One region of the Thalassotalea sediminis genome, then DNA from elsewhere that is predicted to be linked to it. Evidence: predicted binding sites of a transcription regulator. Region 1 holds the regulator's gene; each other region holds the start of a gene.
What was found. Region 1 encodes FNR, which switches genes on or off when oxygen is low (the NO sensors DNR and NnrR bind a similar motif). Its sites were predicted from a motif close to TTGATCTAGATCAA; they were not measured.

Region 1 (8,296 bases):
CTTATCGATAATATAAGAGATGACGCAAAAAACGTTATTGATTCATTAAGGCGTGACAATATCGCGTCGATAATGCTGTCGGGTGATAATCAAGAAGGCTGTAATAAAGTACAACAAGCATTGCAACTGCAACAAGTACATAGCCAATTAACAGCAACAGATAAAATGCACACATTAAAGGCACTGCAAGATAACTATACCATCGCTATGATTGGAGATGGTATTAATGACACACCAGTATTTGGTGCAGCACATGTATCTATTGCTATGGGCAGTGGTACTGAAGTTGCAAAAAGTGGCGCAGATGTAATTTTATTAAGTAATCGACTTAATTCAATCAATTTACTACGCAATATTGCGAAGAAAACAAAACTTATTATTTGGCAAAACTATGGCTGGGCTTTTGGTTATAATGCTATTGTACTTCCATTGGCGGTATGTGGTTACATAACTCCCTATATGGCAGTTATTGGTATGTCGTTAAGCTCGATATTAGTTATTACAAATTCACTACGCCTATTAAAAGTAAAATAGACAGAAACTTATGAGTGTAATTTACGTTTTAATCCCAATAGCAATTCTCTTAACTGCACTTGGCATTTATATATTCTTTTGGGCGGTAAAATCTGATCAATTCGATGACCTAGAAAAGCAAGGTTTAAGTATTTTGTTTGAAGAAGACAAAAATAAAAATGATCGTAAACCTCAACCTGAACACGATCAAAATGACCTTCGCGACAAATGACACTTGATTACTTTTCAGCTATTTTAATTGGCTTACTAGGCGCGGGACACTGTATTGGCATGTGTGGTGGTATTTCAACTATGTTAACCGCTGCCGTTGAGAAACAAAGTAAAACGTCATTTTATTATATCTCAGCATATAATTTAGGACGCATTATTACCTATTCCTTCCTTGGTCTCATTGCCGGTTGGACAGGTTCCTTGGGCGTACAAGCGCTTGGATTTCCAGTTATTATATTAAAAGTCATTGCGGGTATTTTTCTTATTCTTTTAGGCCTATACATTGGTCAATGGCTATTTTGGCTTAATCATGTGGAAAAACTCGGACGTGGCTTTTGGCAACAATTACAACCATTAAGCAAACGTCTATTACCTATTAATTCAATGCCTAAGGCGTTAGGACTAGGCATGTTGTGGGGTTGGTTACCTTGTGGGTTAATTTATTCTACACTGACCTGGTCTATTGCATCCGGCAGTGCAGTTAGCGGTATGGGCATCATGTTTTTCTTTGGTCTTGGTACATTACCCGCATTACTCACTGTTTCATTGGGGTTTCAAAGCCTGACGTTATTCTTTAAAAAACGCTGGGTCAGGCGTTTAATTGCGATAGGCTTAATCTTTTATGGACTCATTACACTAAAGTTTGCATATCACGTCATGTTTTAATACTATTCGAGCAATCAAATAGCTGTACCTAGGGACGTTATGTATAACAATCAGTGTTCAGGTCAACAACATATTCATTGTCAAAATTGTAGCATTAGTGAACTTTGTTTACCCTTTTCTCTTAATGAACAAGAGCTACAAACGTTGGATCAAATTATCGATCGAAAGCGCCCTATTCATAAAGGCGAGCAATTATTTCATGATGGCGATAAAATGAAATCATTGTATGCTGTACGATCTGGCACCTTTAAAACATTTACCGTAAACGAAAGTGGTGAAGAACAAATCACAGGTTTTCATCTTGCTGGTGACTTATTGGGGTTTGAAGCCATCGCACTTTCAGAACATTCAAGCTTTGCTACGGCATTAGAAACATCTATGGTTTGCGAAATTCCATATGATACGCTTGACGCGCTATCAAATACGATGCCTAAACTAAAAAAGCAAATCTTAAGAATGATGAGTGCAGAAATTAAAACAGATCAAGAAATGTTAACACTCTTAAACCGAAAAAATGCTGAGCAACGATTAGCCACATTTCTATCAAGTTTAAGTAATCGTTATAAAGATCGTGGCCTTTCTGCAACAGAATTTAGATTAACAATGACGAGAAGTGATATAGGAAATTATATTGGTTTAACGGTAGAAACAATAAGTCGTTTACTCAATAGATTCCATAAAAACGGTATCATAAACGTTGATGGAAAATTTATTACCATTGTAGATCTGGATAAATTAGTGGAAAGTGCAGGTTAAAGGATTGTTTGTACAATTTTTATTTCAAGCTTTGATTTAAAACAATTAATTTAAGTGCGGTTCTTCTTATAATCACTATAATTGATCAATAAAGACACTATTTTGGAGTCATAATATGGAAAAGTATCAAAATATATTAGCGGTGATAGATCCAACGACCGAAGAACAAAAAGCGTTAAAGCGAGCGATTGAGCTTGCACAAAAAACAAATGGAAGTATTACCGCATTTTTATCTATTTATGATTTCTCCTATGAAATGACCACGATGTTGTCTAGCGAAGAAAGAGAGGCAATGCGCCAGTCATTAATCGATGACCGAAAGCAGTGGTTAGAAAATATTATTGCCACTGAAAACCCTCAAGGTATATCAATACGTCATCAAGTTGTTTGGCACAATCGTCCTTTCGAACCAATAATTGAACAAGCAATTCATCACGACGTTGACATTATTATCAAAGGCACGCATGAACACGATAAGCTAAAATCAGTAATATTTACACCAACTGATTGGCATATTCTCAGAAAATGTCCGTGCCCGGTATTACTTGTTAAAGATCATAGCTGGCCTGAGAACGGTAATATTGTTGCTTCTATTAATGTGGGTAGTGAAGAAATTGAACATACCTCTCTTAACGATATAATTACACAAGAAGCGGTGCAACTAGGTTCGATTATTAATGGTAATGTTCATTTAGTAAATTCTTATCCGGGTACACCCGTTAATATCGCCATAGAGATACCAGAATTTAACGCTAATGAGTATAACGACTCTATGCGTCAACACCATGAAGAAGCCATGACTGCACATGCGAAAAAGTATCATATTGACGCTGGGAATACACATGTAAAAGAAGGTCTTCCTGAAGATGTTATTGACGAAATATCACAACAACTTGATGCTGAGCTCGTGGTACTAGGCACAATTGGACGAACAGGATTATCCGCTGCTTTGATCGGTAACACAGCTGAACATGTTATTGATCGATTAAATTGTGATGTTTTAGCGTTAAAACCAGAAGGCTATGTTTCACCATTGCAAAGTTAACATAATTGCAATGTAAGATAAGCAAGTTTTTTATAAATAAAATAACCAGCATTCGTTGCTGGTTATTTTTTTACTTATCATCACTAGATAATCTCTTTATAATACGCACCATTTTTTAAACGACATGCCAATAAATGATGAAAAATATCGATAATCGCAAAAACCAGTACGAAGCCAATAAGCTGCAAAAAAGACTACGAAGTAAAGTAGGTAAAGCGATTGCCGATTTCAATATGATTGAAGAAGGTGATGTTATTATGGCTGCGATCAGTGGCGGTAAAGACTCATTTGCCATGCTCGATATTTTGTTGAGTTTACAAAAGTCAGCACCAATCAAATTTGATGTGATCGCCGTTAATCTTGATCAAAAGCAACCTGGTTTTCCAGAGCATGTATTACCAAACTATTTTGAATCACTGAATATTCCTTATTACATCGTTGATAAAGACACCTATTCAATCGTTAAAGAAAAAGTTCCTGAAGGAAAGACCACATGTGGGCTCTGTTCACGCCTACGCAGAGGCACGTTGTATTCATTTGCTGAAAGTATTGGCGCCACTAAAATTGCTTTAGGCCATCATATGGATGATATCGTAGAAACCTTATTTTTAAATATGTTTTTTGGTGCTAAATTAAAAGCCATGCCGCCAAAATTACGCTCCGATGATAATCGCAATGTTGTTATTCGTCCAATGAGCTATTGTCGTGAAAAAGACTTAGTTGCCTTTGCTGATATTCAACAATACCCTATTATTCCCTGCAACTTATGTGGTTCACAGGAAAACCTGCAACGTCAAAACATTAAAGCCATGCTTACGCAATGGGATAAGCAAACGCCGGGTAGAATAGAAAATATATTCAAATCTATTAGCAATGTAAGTCCTAGTCAATTAGCAGATAACACCTTGTTTGATTTCGTAAATTTACCGCTTGATCGTGAAACACCAAGAGAAGCTTATGATTTTTCGAAAGAGACCGTTTCATCTACAAACATAGATGAATCATTAATTATTGATGTATCAAATATCTAATACACAAACAATCGAGTAACCATTAGGAAGGCGACTCACTGTTCCTTCTACTTACTACAGTGAATAATTATGTTAGAACGTTTATTTAGCTTATCTGCTCATAATACAAATTTTAAACAAGAATGTATTGCCGGTATAACGACCTTCTTAACGATGGCTTATATCATCTTTGTTAATCCAGCAATGCTCGCTGACGCAGGTATGGATAAAAATGCGGTCTTTGTAGCGACTTGCCTCGCTGCTGCCATAGGCTGCTTCGTCATGGGATTTATTGCTAACTACCCAATCGCTCTTGCGCCAGGGATGGGATTAAATGCCTTTTTTACCTATACGGTTGTACTCGATATGGGCTACAGCTGGCAAGTTGCACTTGCCGCCGTTTTTGTTTCAGGCTGTGTATTTATTATCTTAAGTTTATTTAATATTAGAGAGTGGATAATAAACTCAATTCCACACTCTCTAAGGTATGGAATTGCTGCGGGAATAGGTCTATTTTTAGCATTTATCGCACTAAAGAATAGCGGTATTATCGTTGATAACCCCGCAACTTTTGTAAGTTTAGGCGATATCACATCCTTTTCAGCCGTTATGGCAGCGCTAGGTTTATTTATCATTGTTGGTTTGGTTAACAGACAAGTTAATGGCGCAGTGATGATCGCGATTGTCATCATCACCACGCTTGGTGTCTTAGCCGGTCAAATAGAATATAACGGGGTACTTTCATTACCCCCTTCAATCGCACCAACGTTTATGCAACTTGATTTTGCAGGTGTTTTAGAAGTTGGCATGCTTAGTGTTATTTTTGCTTTTCTATTCGTTGATTTATTCGACACTTCTGGCACTTTAATCGCCGTTGCACAACGTGGTAAGTTACTTGATAAAAGTGGTAATTTACCAAGGCTTGGAAAAGCGTTATTAGCCGATTCAACGGCCACGGTTGCTGGGAGCATGCTTGGTACATCAACCACGACTAGCTACGTTGAAAGTACTTCTGGGGTTGCCGCTGGAGGGCGAACAGGCCTTACTGCTGTTGTTGTCGGTGTATTATTCTTATTATCGCTCTTTTTCTCTCCCCTTGCTGCTATGGTACCTGCTTATGCTACCGCCGGAGCTCTTTTTTACGTAGCAGTGTTAATGTTAGCGGGTTTAGTCAATGTAAAATGGGATAACCTATCTGAAGCAGTTCCTGTTGCAGTAATATGCATTACCATGCCTTTAACTTTTTCAATTGCCCATGGTATTGCATTTGGCTTTATTAGTTACGTTGCCGTAAGAGCCTTTAGTGGACAATTTAAAGACATAACTCTCAGCGTATTGATACTTGCGACGCTATTTTTACTAAAGTTTATATACTTCGCATAAACAGCCATATAAATAAATACTCCACCTCTAATAAAGGTGACTTTGACAAGGCTCCCTGTAAGGGAGCTTATATCTTTCAGCGACTACTGAGTTCATCGTAAAATACGTTCATCTATTGTTTATCACTCTCGTTAAATTGTCGTTATGCCGACAGCACGACAGAAAGAAAAATCGATTGTTTCCCTCTGACAACACCCTCTTCGCATTATACAGCGAACAATAACCGCAATATTTATAGACTGTCAGCCGCTCTGACAAATACCCATCCCTGCGCTGTCAGTGTCAGCCATCCTTGGCTGATAAACATTAGCGTCTTTAAAAAACAATTGCGGTTATCGCTTCAATGGGGGATGGTATACGCCATTCCTATCGGATCCGTCACTGCAATTTAGCATTAAAAAGCTACTTGAAAACAATTCAATAAATACTATTAAACTAAGCTTTACAGGCAAAGCCCAGAATACACTATTACACCTCCATAGGAGGCGGTTTTGAGTTCTCAATAAAAAAAGCCATTGTATAAACAATGGCTTTTTGAACGCTAAGTAATACTTAATGTATATAATTTTTATTGTGCCTCAACATTTCAGATATTTCCAAAATATAATCCGAACCACGTTCTGAATATGGTAATAGCCCTGTCACCAATATATCTGACTTTACAGGCAACTTCTGTTCTCGTAACTGTGCTCTTATGTTTCTCAGTACTTTATAGGCAGCGTTAGTATTTATATTTAGCATATAATGTGCAACCGCTTGTTCAACACTTTGAAAAGCGGCAACTTCATGTTTTAGCCCTTCATCCCTGCTACTTGGTACCATGCCACAACCTTTTCGATAACACCAAATACCAAAGAAATTTAACCCTATTCGTGCGAAACGTGATGTGCCCCATGCTGATTCGTTAGCCGCTTGAACTAACACTAATGGTGTTGGCACAATATCAACTCGTGTCAATAAAATATCTATTTTATCTGCAATAGATAAGCGTGTATTGAGCTTATATTTAAGCGCTAACGCTTCAACTTTTAATGCATTTTGACGAGATAACGCTTTATTGAACGTTATTGAATCTTGCCATTGTAACAAGGTGTTTCTTAGTTCGCTTAGCCGTTTGTTTTCTCTTTCCACAGCCGGCTTAATAAACTTAAAAAATGCTGTTTTTTTATGTTTAATATTTCTAAAATTTTCAAAATCAGGTAATGCAACGTTGTGCAGAGGTTGCTCTTCTAATGTTTTTTCTAATGGCTTTTTTGTTTCAGGAGAGACTTGCTCAACTTTATATTTGTCTTGCTCAAGCAAAGGCTTAATCAAGGCCCATAATACGATTAGCCAAAGTGCACTTAGCACATAATGCTTAACATACCTCATTAAGTAATCACTTCCTGTTTATCTAAGTTATGCTGAAAAAGTTGAGTCAACTGGAGAATCACTGCCTTTTTGCAGTGTAACTTGCATACCAAAAATTTCCCGGTATAAAACACCTTTAACATTATAAAACAAAGGTGCTAAATAGGTGAGCGCAAAAATCGTCATAATACCGCCAACTAATGAAATAGACGATTTAGCGAATATAACTAAAGGTAGAAAGCTCGCCACTAGCAGCAACATTAATACAAGGTAAATACTAAAAATTGCAAACCATTGGTGCCTTGTTGCTTTTAACGAAATTAAAATGGCTTTCATCGGCGACAAACGTTTTTCAACAACTAAAGGTAGAACTAACGACAATGCCACTGCTAAATAGATACCAGGAAGATAATAAAGTGCCATGCCTAAAGCAATAATCGTTGACGTAAATAATGCGCAAATTGCTACCCAACTACCGCGTTTTAGAAATCCAAACACAAGTTTGGGGTGTGTTTTTAGTCCGATAGCATGGTAAATCCCCATCATTTCTACACCAACAAGAAATGGATAAACCACTAATGTCACAATAATATTTAATAACGCCGACTGTTGTTGGTTTTGTAACACAACTTCAATACCACCAAAGTATTGGCTAACGACTAATGAAATCGTAACACCAAGAATAAACACAAACAAAAGACCTATATTAATTGCCGTGCGCGAACGCTTAGTTGATTCCCACGCTTCAGTTAATACGCTTTTAACATCAATTTTATAATCACCATTAATGGCTTTTTCTAAATCACCACCAACTTTTATAACCGAACGCTCTTCCATATAAACCTTTCTATTTGAATTACAGTTTTACAAGGCTCATACAACGCTTTGTAAAACTTCAAAAGTGCAATTATACCTAACTGGCAAAACTTTATAAAAATTATTTTATGTTATCTTTTGTTTGCTTATATATTGACGCGAGTGTTTGTTCAAAGAAAGACGTACCTTTTTCATTTGCTAACATCACGTTATTCTCAGGTATTTTTTCAGGTGTTTTGTAACTAGCAATAGCTTTAGCCAAACTTTCTTCCCTTAAAATGTGCAATATTGGCAATGGTGAACGATTAGTATAATGACTAGCACTTGATTCATCTTCACCGTCAAATAAGTAATCAGGATGAAAAGTAGCTATTTGAAACACCCCTTCGTAACCACATTCTACTAATAAATCGTTGGCATAATCGACCAATGATAAATAAGCATCGAAATCGTCAAACCCAGTACTTAAAATAAAAAGTGTCGTTTCTATATCCGACTTTTCAGCCAATTTTTCTACTTGTTGAAT
Region 2 (8,296 bases), 1.9 Mb from region 1:
CGAACTGCTCAATTGAAGATGCAGCACCTACTTTATTATCATTTAGCCAAACACGATTGCATTCCGCGGCCACTATTTTTATAGATATTAACAACGGGATAATACATGCAATAATTGTTAAGCACTTTTTCATAGCAATATCATGTAGCCTGTGAAGTTAATCAGCTGTTTTATTTGCGCTCAAAATATTTATGCTTTGTGCACTGTTATTCATGGCTGCAACTTCCAACGCAGTATGGCCTGCTTTGGTTTTTAAATTTACATCAGCACCAAGTTTGATTAGTAATTCAATGGCTTCTACTGAATCGTATTCAGCTGCATGGTGCAGTGGCGAATAGCCAGACAGGTTAACACCATTAATATCGGCGCCTGATATAACCAATAGGGCAATGACATCTAAATCATTCTTTTGCGCCGCCCAGTTTAACGGCTTGCGACCATTAACACCGCCTAATCGACGACGGCTATCCAGTTCATGAACATCTATGCCGTTATCAATTAATACTTTCACCGCATTAAAATCATCCATCAAAATGGCATCTGATAATCCATTAGGGCGAATGTTGTGAGCCACCTTTTTATATTGATCAATTAGGTAAGACTTTCGAAAATAATCTAGACCACCTTTAGGTGTAGCAAGTGTGATTTCATTGAACTTATGTTTTTTGAGCTCACTGAAGCTCAGTGTAACTGGCTGACCATCTAGTTGAAATTCAGTAGCACTTTTCTTGATTAAATTGAACGTACCCTGTCCCTTTGAGTTCGCCACTAATCCATTGTTATTATTGGTGATGCTAAGTACTTGTTTACTAAATAAATTAGGAAGATACTCTCCTGTAAAATTATCCAAGTTTGTAGCAGCAAATGCGACAGAGAAACCCGTAAATAATACACAAGCCCCTGAAGCCTTTATTAAACCTTTAAACATTTTATTAATCCTTGATAAGTTTTGTTTACGTTTAAGGATATATAGTGAGGAAATGCAAAAAGGTTACAAAAAATTTCTTAACGCTAACTGTCGAGTACCAAATTACTTTCTAACTGATTGATTTTAATGTTGTTATTTTTATGGAAAAAGGCGGCTACCATTGGCTGCTTTTATAATTGGCGTAGATAGAATAAAAATAAGGAGCAAACCTTATTGTCATTACACAATCACACGGTTTGGCCGCAAGCAACACCTTGGCTCCAGCATGCTTGAAAATTATAGCCTCCTAGCCACCCAGTAACGTCAATTACTTCGCCAATAAAGTATAAATGCGCAATTTTTTTACTTTCAAATGTTTTTGAAGAAAGTTCGTTAGTATCAACGCCACCTAAAGTAACCTCCGCTGTTCGGTAGCCTTCTGTACCATTGGGGTTGATTTTCCAGTGATGTAGGTATTCACTCAGTTGGGCTATTTCAGCGTTAGACAGTTGGTTGATCACTTTATCAGTAATTTCTTGTTGGCTTACCATGGCTTCAATAAAGCTTTTTGGTAACACTGTGCTGAGTAAATTTTTTAAAGACTTCTTAGGGTGGTGTTCACGCCAGTGATCTATCAACTTTTCGATTGGCGTATCGGGTAGTAAATTAATTGAGATCGACTGCCCAGCGCGCCAAAACGAAGAAATTTGTAAAATTGCAGGCCCAGATAGCCCTCGATGAGTAAACAGGATATTTTCTTTAAACTGTGTATTGTCTTCACTGGTAACTTCTGTTGGTATACTGATACCCGATAGGCCTTCAAAGCGTTCTTTATCGTGAGGGTGTAGTGTAAAAGGTACCAATGCAGCCAGTGTTGGTAGAACGTTAATATCAAACTGTTCGGCAATTTTATAGCCAATTGGTGTAGCACCTAGCTTGGGCATTGTTAAGCCTCCTGAAGCGACAACTAATGATTGACACTGATATTGTTGTTCATTTGTCGTAACAAGAAACCCTGTGTCGTTTTTTTGCACTGAGAGTACTTCATTTCTAAGTGCTATTTTAACGCCGGCCCAATCACATTCGGTCATTAGTACATCAACAATATCTTGCGCGGAATTATCGCAAAACAACTGTCCTAATGTTTTATGGTGAAAATCTACACCATGGCGCTCTACTAGATCTATAAAGTCTTGAGCGCTATAACGACTTAGTGCTGATTTGATAAAGTGTGGGTTTTGGCAAAGATAGTTTTCTGGGGTAGCATTTTCATTGGTAAAATTGCAACGTCCTCCACCTGAAATGAGAATTTTTCGACCTGGTTTTTTACCCATATCTAAAACGGTGACTGATTTACCGCGATAGCCAGCCGTAGCAGCACACATAAGGCCAGCAGCGCCAGCCCCAATTATTACAACGTCAGTGTCAATCAAGATAAATGCCTAAGAACGATAATTTAACGCATTATAAAAATTATTTTTACCTATCACCAGAAAAGTTCTACTGCAAAAGATGTTTTTACGATTTTATGCTTACCGCTAACATACTAAAAAAGGGCTAAATTAGCCCTTAGTTGAAGTTGAACCTTAGTCTAAGGGGTAGGTGTGTCAGTCATAATGCTCGAGGATCCAGTTTTAGCCAGTTCAGCGAGATCTTTATCAACAAAGAATAAAGCGTGACCATCGTGACCGACCAAATTAATTTTATCGAGTACGCTTTTGAACAATGTCTCTTCTTCATGTTGCTCTGCAACATACCATTGTAAAAAGTTAAAGGTAGAATAATCTTGATTAGTAAATGCTTGGTGCGCTAATGAATTAATACGCTCGGTAATTTCACATTCATGCTGATAGGTTTTTTCAAAAACATCGGCAAGAGACTTAAACTCATGTGGTGGAGCGTCAATTGCCCCCAAAATCGGCATAGCACCAGTTTCACTGACATAGGTAAATAATCGAGTCATGTGATCCATCTCTTCAGCCGCGTGTTTACGCATAAATTCGGCAGCTCCCTCAAAGCCTTGCTCCTCACACCACGCACTCATTTGTAAATATAAGTTAGAAGAGTAAAACTCTAAGTTAATCTGCTCGTTAAGCTTCACGACCATGTCTGGTTTCAACATATTGTACCTCGATAAAAAATTGTCAGTGTATTATCGCGTAAGAAAACGAAGTTTGCAAATAAATACCAATAAAATCAATGGCATATAAATGTAAATTGTTTCTATTTGTGTTTGTTATAATGTTTGTAATATTGATTCGGCATCACTAACGGCAAATTCGCCAGGTTTTTCAACGGCTAAGTGGACTACTTTACCGTGATCGACAATCATGGCAAAACGTGTTGCACGATAACCGCCGAATGCGCCAGTCTCTTTACCCAGACCAAGTGCTCGAACGTAACTGCCATCGCCATCTGCCATCATTGAAATATGCTCTGCATTTTGAGCTTTGCCCCAAGCATCCATAACAAAAACGTCATTGACAGATAAACATATAATCTCATCAATACCCTTAGCTTTTATTTTGTCTGCTAATGCGACAAAGCCAGGCAAATGACTATTGGAACAGGTCGGCGTAAAGGCACCAGGAACTGCGAAAATCACTACTTTTTTATTAATAAAGTAATCGGGTAGCGTATGCGTAATTGTTTCATTATTTACGCGTTGCTGTAACTGGCCTGATGGTATAATTTCATTTGTACTAATCATATATTTCCTTATCAACATGAGTGAGCGGGAGCTTTGTTGGCTTACATAAAAAACCTTTTGAATGGGCTGAACGAGCGCAGTCCTTACAGGCATAGCGTGGCTTATCAACAATACTAGCTAATTCATGTAAGTGTTTATCAATGTCTTTTTTCTTCCATTTGCATAGCGATTTTGCCATAAACCTATACCGGAAACTGTAATGTACTTAGTTTAGTCTATGGCACACTTGAACGCACGGCCTAAGATTACTAACGCGATAAATTTTGTGCTAGAAATGCTTTTAATTGTTGTGATATTTGCGGCGTTTGTTTACCGAGTATGCCTTTTGCTTGCTCTGGCAAATGAACACTTGCTTGGTCGCCTTATTTTTAGTTATATCCAGTTTCATTTAGTTAAACTTAATTTACTTTTGTAGTATTTTGTTTTTATAAACTCTTTCATGTTTTTAAGATAATGGTTGATTACTCAGAAGATGATATGGTGTTTTAATTAAATTCTCTGGTTACAATAATGACACTATTTATCGATACGTTAAGGATGAAACATGGCTATTTATCGAGTGAATCAGTTTTATGCGGCTGAAGGCAAAGGAGAAATGTTAAAAGCATTTTTTGAATCCTTGGTCGAGTATATTATCTCGAGTAAGGGTTGTATCAGTTGTCAGTTACTTCAAGATGATCAAAACGAACTTCATTTTGTCGTACTGGAGCAATGGCAATCAAAGGAAGCGCATCAAGCTTCTTTACAAAATTACCCTGCTGATAAAATGCAAGAAGTAATGCCTTTATTTGGTACACCGCCAATTGGTGACTTTTATACCTTAGTTAAGGAGTAATGGTGTCTTTAGTTCCTGAAAAATGCAAAGGCATGACAGATATTCGGCGTGAAATTGATTACTTAGATCATACTATAATTCAATTGATAGGTCAGCGATTTGACTACGTTAAGGCGGCAGCAAAATTTAAAACGAGTGAAGATTCAGTTAAAGCACCTCATAGATTTGAACAGGTGATTAAGCAAAGGCGAGCCTGGGCTGAAGAGCAGGCGTTGAATCCCGACGTGATAGAAAAACTTTATCGTGATCTTGTCGGTTACTTTATTTCACAAGAGCTCAAGCAATGGCAAAATGAAACATAGCATTAAAACCCCAGAAGATGGTATTGGTTTAAATGGGCTGCATCATGTTGCAATTATTTGCCAAGATTACCAACGTTCGAAAACCTTTTACGTAGATTTACTTGGATTGGCCGTGATCGCAGAATATTACCAACCAGAAAGACAATCTTACAAATTAGATTTGGCGTTACCAGATGGTAATCAAATAGAATTGTTTTGTTTTCCAACAGCGCCAGCAAGGCTGAGTTACCCTGAAGCTCAAGGGTTACGGCATATAGCTTTTTGTGTTGATAAGATAGATAAGGTTGTTGCTGCCTTAATTAAGCAAGGCGTTAACGTTGAACCTATTCGTGTTGATGAATACACGGGGAAAAAATTTACTTTTTTTAAGGATCCTGATGAACTTCCCATTGAAATTTATCAAGCGTAGTCGAGGAATATATGTATAAAGGTAGTTGCTTATGTGGTGAAGTACAGATCACAATTAATGGCTCTATTGAAGATATCATTCATTGTCATTGTTCACTATGTCGAAAAAATAGTGGTACAGCATACGCCACTAATGGGTTTGTTGCGCGTAAAGACTTTTCTATTGTTGCAGGAGAAGATGCACTAAGTCAGTTTTCATTTAAACCCCAACGTATCCGCCACTTCTGTAAATATTGTGGCTCACCTGTTTATAGTGAAAACCTAGATGATATAGATCGGTTAAGATTACGACTAGGTATTGTAGACTCGGCAATAAAAGAAAAACCTATTTCACATAACTTCGTTACATCAAAAGCAAATTGGGAGGATATGGATGCAAGGTTACCAAGATATGAAACGTTTGAACCGTCAAGAAAAAAGTAGAAAGGTCGTTGCTTAACAACCTTTCTATGGTTACAAACAAAGGAGCGCTATGCGCTCTGTTTTGCTTCTTTAAGTAACGTAAAGAGTTGGTCTTTTAGTTGTAAACGCTGTACTTTTAGTTTTTCTAAATGGTCGTCACTAGTGTGTTCTGCGCCTGTTTCAATGCGATGTACCGCATGTTCAACTTCGTCATATTCTTTAAATAACCGTGAAAAATGTCCATCGTTCATTTTCAGCTGATGAATTTCTGTTTTGTACTCTGGAAATTCGTGATGTAAGTCGTGTTTTTCTATTTGCATGTAACTCTCTCTTATTGTGCACACTCAATACAAGTTGTTGTGTAGGGTAGCGCTGCAAGTCGTTCTGGTTTGATAGGTTCTTCACATTGTTGGCAAATACCATAATTACCACTATCTATTCTTTCCAATGCTTGATTGACTAACGACAACTCTTGTTTGGCTTCATGGTGTATTTCGTCAAGTACTTCGTCATTTTCACGTTCAGTAGTTTGCTCGGCAAAATCTGCAGAGCGACCTTTTTTAAAGTCTGCCTCAATAGCGGAAATACGTTTACTTAACTCTGCTTGCTTTTGCTTTAACTTGTGAGATAGCTCGGTCGTCATAATTAACTCCTTTGTTATCTATATCCTAGCGTATAAACGCTAAAGATATTTGATCTAGCACAAAAAAGTGCAGGAAATAAAAAAGGAGCTTTATGCTCCTTTTTTATTTCATTGGTTTAATGTGACTATTAATTTAGTGTAGTAAAACTATACTCTTTAGGTGGTGTCACACCTTTTAAATGTTCGACAAAATAATCCCAACGTTTACGTAGCATAAACGGCTCACGGGCAAAACCATGACCGCGGTTAGGTAACATGATCATGTCAAAGTCTTTATTTGCTTTAATTAAGGCTTCTACAACGACTAGGGTGTTGTATGGCGGTACATTAGTATCGGTTGTACCATGAGCAATCAATAATTTACCTTTTAAACGATCTACAATGAGTTGATTTGCTTGGCTATCATAATTTGTTGTGCCATCTTCATTTTTTACTAACATGCCATGCCACTTTTCGCCCCATTCGTCCGCGTAGTTTCTATTATCGTGGTTACCTGCTTGAGACACTGCAACACTATAAAAATCTGGGTACATTAGCAGAGCTCGTGTTGAAGCAAATCCACCACCTGAGTGTCCCCAAATACCAACATTACTGTCGTCGATCCATTGATGCTTTTCTGCAAGCTGTTTTATCGCTGAAACTTGATCGGGAATACCGCTATCACCCATGTTGCCATAATAGAACTCATGAAATGCTTTAGAGCGACCAGGTGTGCCTAATGCGTCTATTTCGATAACAATAAAACCTAGCTCTGCAATTGCTTGGTTATCACCACGAGATGCACGGAAGTGCCGGCCACGAATTGAACCAACTTGTGGGCCTGGATATAAATAGTTAACCACAGGGTACTTTTTCGTTGGGTCAAAATTACTTGGCTTATACATTAAACCGTAAATGTCATGTTCACCATTTCTATCTTTAACGATGAAAGGTTCTGGTGCGACCCAGTTATTGTCTTTCAATTTATCGATATTCATTGTTTCAATAGCAAAGCCTTTGCCATCTACAGTACTACGGACATAGCTTTTTTCAGGTGTAATATAGGTTGATACGCGATCTAAAAAGTACTTTCCATCTTCACTTAACGTAATGCGATGATGCTGTTTCTCTGGCGTTAATAACGTTAATTCAGAACCATCTAACTTAACACGGTATAAATAATGAAAGTAAGGATCGCCACCTTCTCGGCCTGCGCCAGTGAATAAAATGGTACCATTGTCTTGATCAACATGTAATAGAGAAATAACGGTCCAATCACCACGGGTTATTTGCTTGTTCAGTTTGCCTGTTTTTGCGTCGATGAGATAAAAATGTCCCCAATTCGAGCGTTGTGAAAACCATAGAATTTCATCTGATTTATCGAGGTATTGCCAGCTAACACCCTGAACGCCTGATTCAAAAAATGTTTCTTCTGTTTCTGTAAAAAGTGTTTTCACTTTGCCAGATGTTGCATCAGCGAGGCGAACAGTTGCTTTTTTATGATCACGAGAAGAAGAAACAAAAGCAAAATGAGAACTATCTGATGCCCAACTGATGTCTAATAAGCTACCGTCACGAGCAGCCACATGGTCAGTAATCGTTGAACGATGTTCATCTGGTGCCATGTCTAATGGAATAACTTTAGCTTGGTCAACGTCTATCACCACTCGATGAATTTTGAATACATGCTCATCACCAGGTAAAGGGTACTTCCAGACATCAATGTTTGGATGACCAACTGCGGTAGAAACAATACCCATTTCGCCCACATTGCGTCCGTCATGTTTAAAGGTAGTCAGCTTTTTTGAATCAGGAGACCAGGTAACCACAGGTTTGTTACTACGAACCCAACCTGCATTATTAGTCGCGTAGCCGAAATCTTTAACGCCATCGGTTGTTAGTTGCGTTTCTGTGTTGTCTTTCAAAGTACGCATCCAAAGATTATGGTCACGAATGAATACCGCTTTACTGCCATCTGGCGAGATAAATTCTGTACGCTTTACTGACGCTGTATCTTCTTTACAAAGGTAGTGATTCAATGAGCATTGGTAGTTCGTTCCTTTGTAACGCAGTTTCAATTTGTCGTCTGCTGTAAGTGTGACGCGATAAA
Region 3 (8,296 bases), 1.6 Mb from region 1:
GATATCCCCTTAGAAACCTCATCTCTTGCGGTACTCGTTATACTTTGTATGATTTTTACCGTGTTTCCATTCGATTTAAATGGTCAGCACTTGGAGCCATCATCATTGTTCTTTGGTTTTGGCCATGAAGCGCTGGTAACAGTGTGTGCATTAATGATTATTGGCCATGCGTTAGTGCGAACAGGGGCCTTAGTGCCGGTTGGCAGAAACTTAGCAAAACTGTGGAAAATTAGCCCTGCAATATCACTCTTGGTAACACTCATCATCGCAGGTGCCCTAAGTGCCTTCGTTAATAATACGCCAATTGTTGTGTTACTTTTACCTATCCTAACGAGTGTGGCACTTAGAACGAAAACAGATACTTCTCCAATGCTATTACCTATGGGCTTAGCCACGCTGGTAGGAGGGATGACGACAACGATCGGCACCTCAACTAATTTGTTAGTGGTGAGTGTTGCCAGTGATATGGGCTTACCGCGTATTGGTATGTTCGATTTTAGTGCACCCGCGATTATCGCTGCTTTTATTGCGATTGCCTATTTATGGTTAGTGGCTCCCAAATTACTACCACAACGTGCCGCGTCTTTACCTGATACATCGCCACGACTTTTTAGCGCTTATTTAAATATTAATGAAGATAGCATTGCGAATGGTAAAACAGTCGCAGAAATACTCAAGTTAACCGACGATCAAATGAGTATAGAATCAATACAACGTAGCCCAGATTATCGTAGTATTCGCCCTTTTCCTGATACGGTGCTTAAAGAAGGTGACAGGCTTCATATTCAGGAACACCCAGAACAACTTAAAGAGTTTGAAGCTGTTTTACAGGCTACCTTGTTTTCTGGTGCTCACAAAGTTGATGAAGATCATCCTCTGAATGCTGAAAAGCAAAAGTTGGTGGAAATTGTAGTGATTCAAGCGTCTAATTTAGTCGGCAGAACGCTTAAAGATGTTCAATTTGCGAAACGTTATGGCATATCGGTTCTGGCGCTGCACCGGAACGGTAAAGCAATGGATATAGGTCGAAGAAGTATTGGCAACGTTATTATCCATGCTGGTGATGTATTACTCGTGCAAGGAGACGCCGACCAAGTCGCAGAATTAAAGCGTTCGCAGGGCTTTTTAATTATAGATGGGGCATCAGATTTACCTTATTCGAAAAAAGCGCCTATCGCATTATTCGTGCTATTTCTTGTTGTTGCGGTTGCTGCCGTGGGTATTTTGCCTATCGCTATCAGTTCACTGTGCGGCATATTAGTTTTGTTGATTACTAAGTGTATTGATTGGAGTGAGGTGTCATCAGCATTGAGTACGCAAGTGATTCTTATTGTTGTTGCATCATTAGCATTAGGTTCCGCGATGATGCAAACAGGTGGCGCTGAATATATTGCACAAGTGTTTGTTGCCTTTGCGGTTGATTTGCCGCCTTGGGGTATTATTGCGTCGTTAATGTTAATGCTCGCTATTTTAACAAACATCGTGTCAAATAATGCCGCAGCGGTCATCGGTACACCAATAGCGATATCCGTTGCAAATCAGTTATCGTTACCCGTTGAACCATTCATACTTGCTGTTTTGTTTGGTGCCAATCTTAGTTATGCGACGCCGATGGCTTACAAAACAAACTTACTTGTGATGAATGCCGGTGGTTATCAGTTTTCTGATTTTATTCGCGCCGGTATTCCACTTATTATTTTAATGTGGCTGTCATTGTCTTTTCTATTATATATGTTCTATTTTTAGTGGTCGTGTTGAGTCTTAAGACGCCCCCTTTTTGTGTAAAAATATCTACCGATCGATAATTAGCAATGCTGATGTAACATTGGAATGAGTCGATATTTTCCAATCTAGCGTAAATGTTAAGTAGTTTTTAACCAAACTTAATGATTATCCTTTTTAGTCGAAATGGCTTAGCAACATGAGAAATTATTGCCAATAAAGCATGGAATACAGCTTTAACTAATGCGTCATTCTTATTAATAATTGTCGTAAATTTAACTTGATCTAGATCAAAAATCATTCTAATATTTTAAACGTTCAGAAATTATTGAAAGTTTAAAATATGAAGTTGTCACCTAAAATAGAAAGTTTTGTTATGCATTGTGGTGAAATGGGCAGTCGATGGGGGTTTAATCGTACGATCGGCCAAATTATGGGCTTATTAGTGATGAGTGAGCAAGCATTGTCTGCAAATGAAATTGGTGAAACGCTAAGTATCTCGCGCGGTAATGTCAGTATGGGCATTAAAGAGTTGCAGTCTTGGCGGCTAGTCAATGTTCAGCATATTGCTGGGGATCGTAAAGATTACTATATGCCGTCTGGGAGTATTTGGGCGCTAGCAAATCGCATTTTTGAGGAGCGTAGCAAACGAGAGGTTGATCCAACACTGTCGTTATTACGGGATTCATTACTTGATGAACCGGCTAATCAGCAAGAGGCTTACGCATTAAAACAAATGGACGAAATACACGACTTGCTTGAAACCATAACTAAATGGGCGCGAGAACTACAAAGCGTTAGCCCAGAGAAACTAACCACGTTAATGAAGCTTGGCTCCGGTGTTGTGAAAATGCTCGACTTTAAAGATAAGATTGTAAAGTCTAAGTAAGCACTAAAATTTTATTAAATAAGATTATTTTTTAGACGCAATACGTTTATTGCGCCTTAGGCTAACTCACGCCAAATTCGGCAGAGGTACGTTATGTTAGACACAGAAATGTTATCGCGTATACAGTTCGCGTTAAATATTAGTTTTCATATTCTCTTCCCAACCATCACAATTGCAATGTGTTGGTTCTTAGTGTTTTTTAAAGTACGATTTGACCAGACACAGCACCCCGTTTATATGCGCGCTTATCGATTTTGGGTTAAGGTGTTTGCGCTAACTTTTGCGCTTGGTGTGGTTAGTGGTATCACAATGTCTTTCCAATTTGGCACAAACTGGCCAGGGTTTATGGAAAAAGTTGGCAATATTGCTGGGCCGCTACTGGGCTACGAAGTACTTACGGCTTTTTTCTTAGAAGCGACTTTTCTTGGCATAATGCTCTTTGGCATAAAAAAAGTACCACCGAAAATTCATACGCTTGCGACGATAGTTGTCGCATTAGGTACCACGTTGTCAGCCTTTTGGATCTTAAGTTTAAATTCATGGATGCAAACACCTACAGGGTTTGAAATACGAGACGGTATTGTTTATCCGGTAGATTGGTTTGCTGTGATCTTTAATCCGTCTTTTCCTTATCGCTTTTTTCATATGTTGTTGGCATCAGGTTTAACAGCTTCTTTCTTAATTGCCGGGTTAAGTGCTTATCGTTTATTAAAAGGTGACAATAAAAAAGCGCCCAAACTCACTTTGAAAGTCGCGGTAACTGTGGCAGCGATACTTGCACCATTACAAGCGTTGGTTGGTGACTTTCATGGCTTAAATACGCTTGCGCATCAGCCACAAAAAGTGGCTGCAATGGAAGGCGTGTGGGAAACAGAAAAAGGTGCACCGTTATTATTGTTTGCTATTCCAGATGAAGAATCTCGCAGTAACCACTTTGAAGTTGGTATACCAAACCTCGCAAGCCTAATTTTAACTCACCAAGCTGACGGTGAAATAAAAGGTTTAAATGAATTTGTAGGTCAACATCCACCCGTTAAACCCGTGTTTTTTGGCTTTCGTATTATGGTGGGGTTAGGACTACTGATGATACTTATTGCTTGGATCGCAAGGTTTCAGTTATTTCGTCATGATAGCGTATCACCATTATTTCTTAAGGTTCTATTATGGATGACTTTTTCAGGGTGGTTGGCAACATTGGCAGGTTGGTATGTCACAGAGATCGGTCGTCAACCTTATTTAGTGAGTGGCGTATTAACCATTAAAGAAGCCGTCACTGATATTGCACCAAGCAATGTTGTCACGAGTTTAATGATGTATTGCACTGTCTATATAGGTTTATTGGTTGCCTATATTCATACGATCTTTTTAATGGCTAGACGTGCTGTAAAAGTTGAAGAATATGAAAATGAGGAGTTAACAAATGTTACCTCTCCTTATCGTTCAGACTCATTGGAGAATAGTCATGTTTGATCAAGAATCACTTGCGGTAATATTTGTTGGCTTAATGGCGTTAGCAACATTGCTATACGTTGTCTTAGATGGCTACGACTTAGGCGTTGGTATGTTACTACCAATGAACAATCAAAATAACGCCAATACCATGATTGCTTCTATTGGCCCTTTTTGGGATGCTAACGAAACTTGGCTCGTATTAGCCATAGGCTTATTACTGATTGCTTTTCCAACGGCTCACAGTATGGTGCTAAAAGCGTTGTATTTGCCATGCGCGGTTATGCTGATTGGCTTAATCTTGCGAGGAGTCGCTTTTGACTTTAGAGCTAAAGCAGCTGTTTCTCATCGCAAAACATGGGACAGGTTATTTAAAGCCGGTTCTTATATTGCAGCACTTTCTCAAGGATACATGCTTGGACTTTACGTTACTGGGTTTGAACAATCGATAATGGCAACCAGTTTTGCCCTCTTCAGTGCATTGGGTGTAGCCAGTGCATATATGCTGATTGGTGCAACTTGGTTAGTAATGAAAACTAGCGGTGAATTACAGCAAAAAGCGATTAATTATGCTCGCCGCAGTGTACTCATTACCTTTATTGGCATTGTTTTAGTGTCGGCACTAAATCTCTGGCTAAATCCTGAAGTGTATTTGAAATGGTTTACTTGGCCATATGGAGTGTTTCTATTACCAATTCCGATGGTATGTTGTATCGCTTTTATACTTTGCTTTAATGTACTGAAACATTTAAGAAAGGCACCTGAACATGGCTCTGGCTTACCTTTTTTTATTACCGTCTTTATCTTTGCTTTAAGTTTCTTCGGTTTGAGTTTTAGTTTTTTCCCTTATATTGTGCCTAACAAGTTAACGATATGGGAGTCGGTAGCTGCACCCGAAGCGTTGAACTTTCTGTTATGGGGGGCAATACTCGTTGTGCCTACGATACTTGCTTATACTGCATATTCTTACCGTGTTTTTTGGGGGAAAGCCGATGAACTTAATTATTATTAAGATGAATGGCATTGCCTGAAAAGGCTATTATACGGTTTAATAATATGGTTATTGTTTATTTAGTTGAATCAATAAATTTTGTTTGTTCTATTAGATAAATCAGATCTGTTATTTCTCTTAATTTATACAGAGCATTTTCATGCTCTGTTTTTTTATCTGCTATCAACCATTAATTTATTTATCCGTTTGGATTAATATTATTTACTAAATTACTTTTGATCTCGAAAGAGTCTAAGCCCACAGCTATACTGTTTCGAATGCGAATATAAAAATAGGAAAAACTATGTCACTTAAATTAACACCCGGACAAACTTCAATAAAGTCTAAAGCTGCCGTTGCTTGGGCGGCAGGCGAACCTCTTAAAGTGGAAGAGGTTGACGTTGAGCTACCAAAGGCTGGTGAAGTTTTAGTGCGCATTATTGCTTCAGGCGTTTGCCATACTGATGCTTTTACATTATCAGGCGAAGATCCAGAGGGCGTTTTTCCGTCAATTCTCGGCCATGAAGGTGGTGGTATTGTTGAAATGGTTGGTGAAGGCGTTACAAGTGTTGAAGTGGGAGATCATGTTATTCCACTCTATACTGCAGAATGTGGCAAATGTAAGTTTTGTACCTCGGGCAAAACAAATTTATGTCAAGCTGTGCGTGAAACCCAAGGTAAAGGTGTGATGCCTGATGGTACATCAAGATTTTCTATTAATGGTGAGCCTATTTATCATTATATGGGATGTTCTACTTTTTCTGAATACACAGTATTACCAGAGATATCATTAGCCAAAGTTAATAAAGCTGCACCACTTGAAGAAGTATGCTTGCTTGGTTGTGGTGTTACTACCGGCATGGGAGCGGTGTTAAATACTGCTAAAGTACAACCAGGTGATACCGTGGCTATTTTTGGTTTAGGCGGTATCGGTTTATCAGCAATAATAGGTGCGCGAATGGCTGGCGCAGGTCGTATTATTGGTATAGATATTAATGAATCAAAATTTGGACTTGCGCAACAACTGGGTGCTACAGATGTCATCAATCCGCAAAATATCGATAAACCCATTCAAGAGTATATAGTTGATATTACTGACGGTGGCGTAGACTTCTCTTTTGAATGTATCGGCAATGTAAACGTAATGCGTCAAGCGTTAGAGTGTTGTCATAAGGGTTGGGGTGAGTCTGTTATTATTGGTGTTGCAGGTGCAGGGCAGGAAATATCTACACGTCCTTTCCAGCTTGTCACGGGACGTGTATGGCGCGGTTCAGCTTTTGGTGGCGTTAAAGGCCGCTCAGAGTTACCTGAAATTGTTAACAAATATCTTGCCGGTGAATTTGGTTTACAAGAATTCATCACCCATACAATGGGACTTGATGATATCAATCATGCGTTCGATTTAATGCATGAAGGAAAAAGTATTCGTTCCGTAATACATATGGATAAATAAGGGCGGTCAATGGAAAAAGTTAGTCATGTAAAAGTGTTCGGTGGTTACCATCAGCAGTTTACGCATTATTCAAATACATTAAACTGTACGATGCGTTTTGCCATATTTTTGCCACCTAATGCCAGTGCGAGTAAACCTGTGCCTGTTATTTATTGGTTATCAGGTTTAACCTGTACCGATGAAAACTTTATGCAAAAAGCAGGTGCCTTAAGAAAAGCCGCTGAGTTGGGTGTCGCTATTGTTGCTCCTGATACAAGTCCTAGAGGAGATGATGTTGCCAATGACGACGGATACGATTTAGGGCAAGGCGCAGGGTTTTATGTCAATGCTACGCAGGCTCCGTGGTCATCGCATTATCAAATGTATGATTATGTTGTGAAAGAATTGCCACAGCTGATAGAAAGTAACTTTCCTGTAAATGATAAACGCGCTATTACAGGGCATAGCATGGGGGGCCATGGTGCCCTTACGATAGGGTTAAATAATCAATCACGTTATCAGTCAATTTCTGCTTTTAGTCCGATAAGTAACCCTAGTGAATGCCCATGGGGAGTCAAAGCGTTTAGTCATTATTTAGGTGGTGATAAAGCGGCGTGGTTAACGTATGATGCTTGCCACTTACTGGCACGAGAAAAAGCAACGTTGCCTATTCTTGTTGATCAAGGAGATGCCGATAATTTCTTGGCAGAACAGTTAATGCCGGAGCGCCTGCAACGTGCAGCACAACAACATGGTTCTGCGCTAGAATTGAGAATGCGAGAAGGTTATGACCATAGCTATTATTTCATTGCCAGTTTTATTGATGAACATATAAGCTTTCATTACAAATGTTTGCAAAAATAAACTCAGACGCACCAAAAAGGTGCGTCTTTTGCGTTAAAAGTAGTCATTTAATCTCAACAGAAAATTAATGATACGCTTATAAACTTAAATATATACTTAAATAACAGTTATATAGCGTAAATCAATCGTGGTTTTTCGATCTGGCATAAGAGTTGTACTTAACTAAAGTAACTTTGGTTATATGTGTATGTATCAAATGCTCAGCGAATTTATTGAAAAACATCAACTACCCGATGCGTTTCGTGAAACGGCACTCCAGTATTATGTGCCGCTAGCTGACACGTTAGCAGCACAACAAAAACATTACACAAGCCCTTTCTTTGTTGGCATTAATGGTTGCCAGGGTAGTGGAAAGTCGACCATGTCTGCTTTTATTGCGGCTTACTTGGCGCAAGAATATCAACTTAATGTCATCAACCTGTCTTTAGACGATTTCTATTTATCGAAAAAAGCGCGAAAAATTTTGGCGGAACAAACTCATCCGCTTTTAGCTACGCGTGGTGTACCAGGTACGCATGACATAAAAAAACTGAAACATACGCTTGTCGCATTAAAGCATGGTGAAACAGGGATTTATTTACCAGCTTTTGATAAGGCGATGGATGATCTCAAGCATGTACTTGATTGGCCTTATGTAGAAGCTCGACCGAATATTGTATTACTTGAAGGTTGGTGCTGGGGCGTAACAGGGCAATCGAAAGCTGAATTATCGATAGACGCAAACCCGCTAGAGCAACAAAAAGATGCAGATGGCGTATGGCGAAACTATGTTAACGACCAGCTTGAAACTTATTATCAACCACTTTATGTGTTTTTTGATTATTGGGTGATGTTAGCTGCGCCATCATTTGATGCTGTGTATCAATGGCGACTAGAACAAGAAGAAAAACTTGCTGTAAACCAAGATAGTAAACAAACAAATATTATGTCTGCTCAGCAAATAAAAGAC

Region 2: QUE09_RS00440 (TraR/DksA family transcriptional regulator) is a predicted target of FNR. The motif match lies at 6,257-6,270, and genes of this name have one in related genera.
Region 3: QUE09_RS16660 (GbsR/MarR family transcriptional regulator) is a predicted target of FNR. The motif match lies at 2,003-2,016, and genes of this name have one in related genera.

Annotation. Positions count from the first base shown of each region.
Region 1 covers NZ_AP027361.1:2,082,141-2,090,436, forward strand. The annotation lists gene QUE09_RS09555 (heavy metal translocating P-type ATPase) at 1-534, shown strand, start outside; gene ccoS (cbb3-type cytochrome oxidase assembly protein CcoS) at 545-745, shown strand; gene QUE09_RS09565 (sulfite exporter TauE/SafE family protein) at 742-1,410, shown strand; gene fnr (fumarate/nitrate reduction transcriptional regulator Fnr) at 1,450-2,166, shown strand; gene uspE (universal stress protein UspE) at 2,282-3,211, shown strand; gene ttcA (tRNA 2-thiocytidine(32) synthetase TtcA) at 3,349-4,242, shown strand; gene QUE09_RS09585 (NCS2 family permease) at 4,312-5,604, shown strand; gene QUE09_RS09590 (glucosaminidase domain-containing protein) at 6,157-6,975, opposite strand; gene QUE09_RS09595 (hypothetical protein) at 7,003-7,791, opposite strand; gene QUE09_RS09600 (DUF1415 domain-containing protein) at 7,892-8,296, opposite strand, start outside.
Region 2 covers NZ_AP027361.1:86,801-95,096, forward strand. The annotation lists gene QUE09_RS00390 (serine hydrolase domain-containing protein) at 1-133, opposite strand, end outside; gene QUE09_RS00395 (ankyrin repeat domain-containing protein) at 158-928, opposite strand; gene QUE09_RS00400 (BaiN/RdsA family NAD(P)/FAD-dependent oxidoreductase) at 1,156-2,340, opposite strand; gene ftnA (non-heme ferritin) at 2,499-3,029, opposite strand; gene QUE09_RS00410 (peroxiredoxin) at 3,144-3,617, opposite strand; gene QUE09_RS00415 (putative quinol monooxygenase) at 4,162-4,452, shown strand; gene QUE09_RS00420 (isochorismate lyase) at 4,452-4,754, shown strand; gene gloA2 (SMU1112c/YaeR family gloxylase I-like metalloprotein) at 4,744-5,163, shown strand; gene QUE09_RS00430 (GFA family protein) at 5,175-5,585, shown strand; gene QUE09_RS00435 (HP1242/YdcH family protein) at 5,633-5,884, opposite strand; gene QUE09_RS00440 (TraR/DksA family transcriptional regulator) at 5,896-6,207, opposite strand; gene QUE09_RS00445 (S9 family peptidase) at 6,336-8,296, opposite strand, start outside.
Region 3 covers NZ_AP027361.1:3,683,092-3,691,387, reverse strand. The annotation lists gene QUE09_RS16665 (SLC13 family permease) at 1-1,746, shown strand, start outside; gene QUE09_RS16660 (GbsR/MarR family transcriptional regulator) at 2,066-2,611, shown strand; gene QUE09_RS16655 (cytochrome ubiquinol oxidase subunit I) at 2,705-4,081, shown strand; gene cydB (cytochrome d ubiquinol oxidase subunit II) at 4,074-5,072, shown strand; gene QUE09_RS16645 (S-(hydroxymethyl)glutathione dehydrogenase/class III alcohol dehydrogenase) at 5,356-6,504, shown strand; gene fghA (S-formylglutathione hydrolase) at 6,514-7,347, shown strand; gene QUE09_RS16635 (kinase) at 7,535-8,296, shown strand, end outside.